Regions from separate parts of the Nocardia heshunensis genome, predicted to be linked through region 2. Evidence: riboswitches for the same ligand, from Rfam matches in the RefSeq annotation. Region 2 holds a riboswitch; each other region holds the start of a gene.
What was found. A riboswitch is a leader RNA that binds a small molecule or an ion and turns the genes downstream of it on or off. The one in region 2 is predicted to bind magnesium.

Region 1 (2,195 bases), on a different contig from region 2:
CCATCACCGAACTCGAGCCCCACGGTGATCGCCGCCGCGCAGCCCTGGTCGCGGCGGTCGCCACCGCCGGGGGCATGGTGGCCGGTCCACTGCTGGGTGCGCTACTGGCGCAATATCTTCCGGACCCGTACGTCACACCGTTCGTGGTGCACCTCGCGCTGCTGGTACCTGCGGTGGTAGTCGTGGCCGGGCTGCCCGAGACCGGCGTGCGGACGCGCTGGCGGCCGCGGCGCCCCAGCATCCCGGCCGGGATGGGCCGCACCTTCGCGATCGCGGGTTCGGCGACCTTCCTGGGTTTCGCGGTGGTCGGGGTGTCGCTGACCCTGGTCCCCACCTATGCGGCCACCCTGTCGGGCAGCACGAATCTGGTGGTCGCCAGCGCCGCCGCGGCCCTGCTGCCGCTGGCCTGGGTGGTGGCCCAGTTGCTGGGTTACGGCAGATCCGAACGCGCCCTGGACCTGATGGGCCTGCCGCTGCTGGCGGCCGGGCTGGCGTTGCTGGCGGTGGCGGGCACGGTGTCGTCACTGTGGCTGCTGCTGGCGGCCGCGGCCCTGGCCGGGGCCGGCCACGGGCTGGTGTTCCTGTCCGGGCTGACCGCGATCAACGCGGCCGCCCCCGCCGACCGGCACGCCGATGTGGTCTCGACCTATTTCGTGATGGCCTACTGCGGCACCGGCGGCCCGGTGATCGGTGTCGGACTGCTGGCGGGCGCGACCGGATTGCTCTCGGCCGTACAGATTTTCGGCGCGGTCGTCGCGGTCCTATGCCTGCTACGACTCGGGGCGCGAGTCGCGTGGGATCGCCCGCGAATCCCGGTGTCGCGCTGACGGCGGGCCGCTGCGGGAGGGCGACGGCGGTCACATCGATTTGCCGATCGGCGGGTGCGGGTGTTTACTCGGGGCCGCAAGGTGCCGTCGTTAGCTGAGGCTCCTTCACGGATACAGGCCGGCGATCCCGAACGTCGAGAGACGCCCCGGATCAGGACAGGTTGCCCCGAGTTAAGGGGTAGCCCCGACCGGCTCCCACCCGCGGGTGGGTTTACGCCGTGGAGTGCTGAACGTCTTACGAGGGGTGGTACCCGAACCGGCGGTTTTCGCTGTTCCCACTCCCCTGGCATGCGTTTGCGCTGTGCCGAGGAGGTGGTGGTCGTGCCCGATGGACCGTATCGAAGTCCGTTAGCCAATCGTTCACTCGGCGACACCGCTGCAATCCCTCGCCCGCTACTTCATGCCCTGTAGCGTCCGATCGGGAGCGTCTGATCTGTAGCGTGCGCCGTCCTCCCCTGTTTCGGAGAATGCAATGACCACGTGGGAAATGCTGCTGCGCCTCGGTACCGGTGTCGGGCTGGGTGCGGTGATCGGGTTCGAGCGCCAGTTCCGGGCGCGGATGGCGGGTTTGCGCACCAACGCGCTCGTCGCCGCCGGGGCGACGTTGTTCGTGCTGCTGTCGGCGCACGGCTTCAGCGGACGCGACGCGGACCCGACTCGTGTTGCGGCACAGATTGTTTCGGGTATCGGCTTCCTGGGTGCGGGTGTCATTCTGCGCGACGGGTTCAATATCCGCGGTCTCAACACCGCCGCCACCTTGTGGTGCGCGGCTGCGGTGGGTGCGTTGGCGGGTGCGGGGATGTATCCGACCGCGGTGGCGGGCACGGTCGCGGTCGTGGTGGTCAACACCGCGCTGCGCACGGTGGCGCGCACGGTGGATCGCCCGGTCACCGACGGCCCCGAAGCCCAGGTGGCGTTGTATGCCTTCACCGCCGACACCGATGACGATCACGAGGCGCATGTGCGGGCGCTGCTGGTGCAGTCGTTGACACGCACCGACTTTCAGCTCAATTCGATCTCGAGCCACGACACGAAACCGGGCCGGGTGCAGGTGCGCGCGGAGCTGACCGGGGATCGTCGTGACGATCGGCAGATGGAGGCGGCGGTGAGCCGGTTGAGCCTGGAACCGTCGGTGACCAGTGTCGGGTGGCGCACGGTGCCGATGCCGATGGAGGACGAGCAGTGAACGCCTCGCTGCAGTCGTATCCCTCACGCGGAGCGCTGGATCGGCCGCGCTCGCGGTGGGCGGATATCGCGGTCTTCCTCGCGGCGGCGGTGCTGATCTGGATCGTGGTGAAGGTGTCGGCGGGCATGCATGTGCCCTTCGACGAGAATGCCGCGCCCGCCGCGATTTCCACCGATCCCGGT
Region 2 (2,195 bases):
GCCAAACGCAACTCATGGGGTTCACCGATACCCGCTGCAAATCGCTCAACCCGGTCCGCTGACCGACCTCGGCGTCCTCCACCCCACCGCAGAGCCCGATCGTATTCGGCGACGGCGCTACCGCTTTGGGCGCGGCACTCGTGGTGGTGGCCGCCGCCGGCTGGGTCGAGGAGCCGCCGCAACCCGCGAGGGCCACCCCGATCAGGGCGATCCCCACCGCCGCGCCCACCGCTCTCATCACGCCGACCAGCGTAGGCGAACGCCACGACTCGTGCGATCTGCGCCACCGCAGAATATGAATTTTGACAATTCACAGGATATTAACTACGTTCGTAATCGCACCTCGATAGGCGAGGCTCCTGTACGAACACAGGCCACTGATCTGACGACGTCGAGAGACGCCCAAGGTTAGGACAGATTTCCCCGGATTAAGGGGTTATCCAAAGTGGCTTTCCCGCGAAAGCGGAATACGTCGCACAGTGCCGAAGCTCTGACGAGAGGGGTGTTCGTCCCTTTCCGGTTTCGCCGGGCGACCTTCCCCGTGTGCGCTGACGTATCGCGTTCAACCAGTTTGAGGAGGTCGGGGCAGCCAGATGACGCCCTCTGACAGTCCGGAGTCTCCGGACCGGCCCCTCCGCCTGCGAGCGGGCCGCTAAGCACACCCACGTCGCGTCGCCTCGACGCACGTAAATCCACCGATATTCCGGTGCCGCATTCTGCGCGGTTCCGCAATATTCGCATGCCTCTTTCCGTATCGAATTCGGAAATTTCGCCACTGGCATCACGCCGTCCGCACGATCGTGCGCGACGGAATTCACCGCTGCCCGTAATACCCCTCGGGCCGCGGCAGATGAGGGGACACCATCCTGATGAGAATTCGTATGTTCGCCGGGCTGGCCGCGTTGACCAGCGTCGCCCTGCTGACCACGCACGCCACCGCGCACGCCGAACCCACGGCCATCGAGGCCCGGGCCACGATCGTCGATCGCACGGTGCAACTACACACCGACGCGGGCTCACTGCGGGTGGAGCACGACCGCCTGCAGCTCCTCGACCCCGCCGGGATCGTCGTGACTTCGCTCCCGTTGCAGCTGGCCAAGCAGGGCTCCATGTATCCGATCGACGCCCGGATCAACGGCAACACCGCCATTCTCGCGCCGCGCACCGATCTCGCCCGGCCGCTCACCGACGACGAGCGCGCCCAGACCGAGCAGGCCGCCACCGCGCCGGTCCGAAATTTCGACCTGCGCGCGATCAGCGACGGCGACAGCCCCGAGGACCGCTTCAACAATGCGATGGGTCACGTCAACACCGAGATCGGTGCGGCCGTCGCGGTGGCCACGCTGCTGGGCGCGGTCATCGGTGGCCCGCTCGGCTGCCTGTTCGCGGGTGCGCTCACCACCGTCGCGGCGGGTCCGGTGGGCGCGGTCGTCGGCTGTCTGGCCGGGGCCGTCATCCGCGCGGGCATGGGGGTCGTGGTGTTCAACGTGCTCATCGGCGTGCCCGCGCTGATCGGGTCGGCGATCCACTTCTTCAATGTCGTGAACGCGCCGCCCGCCGCTGAATGAGGAATCAGTCATGACTCTGGAAATCGCAATCCCCAACAGCCCCAAGACAACTCCCGAGGCCCGTCGGGTCCGCCGCGGGCTGCGCCCCGCCGACTACCTGCTGCTGGCCGCGGGCGTGGTGCTGACGGTGTTGGTGGTCAGGCTCTTTCGCGACATCTCGGTGCCGTGGCTGCCCGGTGACAGCCCGGACACCGTCTCCACCGATCCCGCGAACCTGCCCTACTACGCGGCCCGCACCACGCTGCGCATGTTCGCCGGGCTGGTCGCGTCCATCCTCTTCACGCTCGTCGTCGGCCAGTGGGCCGCACACTCCCGGCGCGCGGAGAAGGTGCTCATCCCGCTGCTCGACATTCTGCAGTCGGTGCCGGTGCTGGCGCTGGTATCGATCACGGTGACGGCGTTCATCGCGCTGTTCCCGGGCTCGTACCTCGGCGCGGAGGCGGCGTGCGTCTTCGCCATCTTCACCGCGATGGCCTGGAACATGACCTTCGCCTACTACCAGGCCCTGCGCAATATGCCCCGCGAGCTGGACGAATCGGCGCGCATGATGCGACTGACCCGCTGGCAGCGGCTGACCCGGGTCGAGATTCCGGCCGCCATGATCCCGATGGTGTGGAACGGGATGAT
Region 3 (2,195 bases), on a different contig from region 2:
CACCAATGCGGTCACCGCGGCTAATCCGCTCTTGCGCACTTGATTTACCTCGATTTGATAGGCCCGCGTCATCAGAACTCATCGCAGGTTCAGTTATTGACAAGCAAACTTTAAGTCTGCTCTCAGGCATCAGCAATGGACATTTGCCCTTTAGTGACTCGATACACATATCCGCACCCCGTTTAGCAGCAAATAATCCGGTCGTTCGGGGAGTGGGCCGCCGGACTGCTTGCGGCACAACGGATTCCAGCGAACCGACCGGACCGGATTTGACAACGCCCTGGACCAGGCCCACCATTGCTCAGTCAGCACCTCGCTAGGCGAGGCTCCTGTACGAACACAGGCCACTGATCCGACGACGTCGAGAGACGCCCAGGGTTAGGACAGATCACCCCGGATTAAGGGGTGATCCGAAGTGGCTTCCCCGGGCCGCGAGCCCCCGGATACGTCGTGCAGTGCCGAAGCTCTGACGAGAGGGGTGCGGGGCGACACCACGGGTGTGCCCGAATCCCTTCTTGCCGTGCGTGATGCGACAGCACAGGTAGTGACGTCCGCGTACGTCCCGGCGGCAAGGAGGTGAGGGACGAACAATGAGTTCCGGCGATAGTCCGTATCCGAGTATGGATTTCAGAATCTTGACGTCCCCGGCTTGCCGCATTCCGGTCACCGGCTGACCCGTTCCCACACCGATCCGTCCCGCGTCGTCCCGACGCCGGTCGCGTCCCCACGTGTGCCTCGAACCGGTCGATCGTGCCCGAAATCGCTTGGCGGCCGGGTGTATTCCGCATGCCGATACACCTGATGATCGAAAGCGAGGGAAGTGCCATGGCCTTCTTCGCGAACGGCTCGCGCCGCTCCACCACCGTCGCCGCACCCGGCGCCGCCGCCAACGCCCACCCCAGCGATGCCCGCCCCGCCGGCGCTGTCATGGACAGCGCCCACGTCGGCGATATCGTCGGCGCGCTGGGCTCCATCGGACAGCACGACACCCTCGAGGGCCGCACCCGCGGCCAGCGGCTGCGCATGCTGCTGGCCATCATCGGCCCCGGCCTGATCGTGATGGTCGGCGACAACGACGCCGGCGGCATCGCCACCTACGCGCAGGCCGGGCAGAACTACGGCATGGCGCTGGTCTGGACGCTGGTGCTGCTCATCCCGGTGCTGTACGTGAACCAGGAAATGGTGGTGCGCCTCGGCGCGGTCGCCGGAGTCGGGCACGCACGCTTGATCTTCGATCGGTTCGGCAAGTTCTGGGGCGCGTTCAGCGTGGGCGACCTGTTCATCGTGAACGCGCTGACCATCGTCACCGAGTTCATCGGTGTCTCCATGGCACTCAACTACTTCGGCCTGCCCAAGGCGATCTCGGTGCCGCTGGCGGCGATCACCCTGTTCGCCATGGTGGCGGGCGGCTCGTTCCGGCGCTGGGAGCGGTTCCTGTTCGGGCTGATCGCGCTGAACATCGTCATGTTCCCGCTGGCATTCCTGGTGCACCCCCAGATCTCCCAGATCGGGCACGGCTTCATTCCGTCGTTCCCGGGCGGGTTGAACTCGACGCTGCTGCTGCTCATCGTGTCGATAGTCGGCACCACCGTCGCGCCGTGGCAGCTGTTCTTCCAGCAGTCCAACATCGTCGACAAGCGCATCACCCCGCGCTGGATCCGCTACGAGCGCATCGATCTGTGGGTCGGCATCGTCGTGGTGATGGTCGGCGCGGTGGCCATCATGGCCGCGGCGGCCTTCGGTCTCGCCGGCACCGACGCGATCGGCAACTTCACCGATGCCGGTGCGGTCGCCCAGTCCCTGCACGATCACATGGGCACCACGGTCGGCGCGCTGTTCGCCCTGCTGCTGCTGGACGCCTCACTGATCGGCGCGAATGCCGTCGGCCTGGCCACCACCTACGCGCTCGGCGACACCCTCGGCAAGCGGCACTCGCTGCACTGGAAGGTCAGCGAGGCACCGGCCTTCTACATCGGGTACGCCGCGCTGCTGGCCGTCGCGGGTGCGGTGTCCTTCAGCCCGGATCACGTGCTGGGTCTGCTGACCCAGGGCGTGCAGGCACTGGCCGGTGTGCTGTTGCCCTCGGCCACGGTGTTCCTGGTGCTGCTCTGCAATGACAAGGCCGTGCTGGGACCGTGGGTGAACACGGTGCGCCAGAACATCGTTGCCGGCGTCATCGTGTGGTCGCTGGTGCT

Region 1: another riboswitch for magnesium. It lies ahead of ACYVN4_RS06995 (MgtC/SapB family protein); the one in region 2 lies ahead of ACYVN4_RS04210 (hypothetical protein).
Region 3: another riboswitch for magnesium. It lies ahead of ACYVN4_RS28935 (NRAMP family divalent metal transporter); the one in region 2 lies ahead of ACYVN4_RS04210 (hypothetical protein).

The regions. Positions count from the first base shown of each region.
Region 1 is NZ_BAAGTC010000003.1:84,724-86,918, forward strand. It holds gene ACYVN4_RS06990 (MFS transporter) at 1-827, shown strand, start outside; M-box (ykoK) riboswitch at 907-1,080, shown strand; gene ACYVN4_RS06995 (MgtC/SapB family protein) at 1,300-2,013, shown strand; gene ACYVN4_RS07000 (ABC transporter permease) at 2,010-2,195, shown strand, end outside.
Region 2 is NZ_BAAGTC010000002.1:882,268-884,462, reverse strand. It holds gene ACYVN4_RS04215 (DUF3558 family protein) at 1-238, opposite strand, end outside; M-box (ykoK) riboswitch at 336-509, shown strand; gene ACYVN4_RS04210 (hypothetical protein) at 870-1,568, shown strand; gene ACYVN4_RS04205 (ABC transporter permease) at 1,579-2,195, shown strand, end outside.
Region 3 is NZ_BAAGTC010000009.1:218,069-220,263, reverse strand. It holds gene ACYVN4_RS28940 (hypothetical protein) at 1-72, opposite strand, end outside; M-box (ykoK) riboswitch at 306-485, shown strand; gene ACYVN4_RS28935 (NRAMP family divalent metal transporter) at 826-2,195, shown strand, end outside.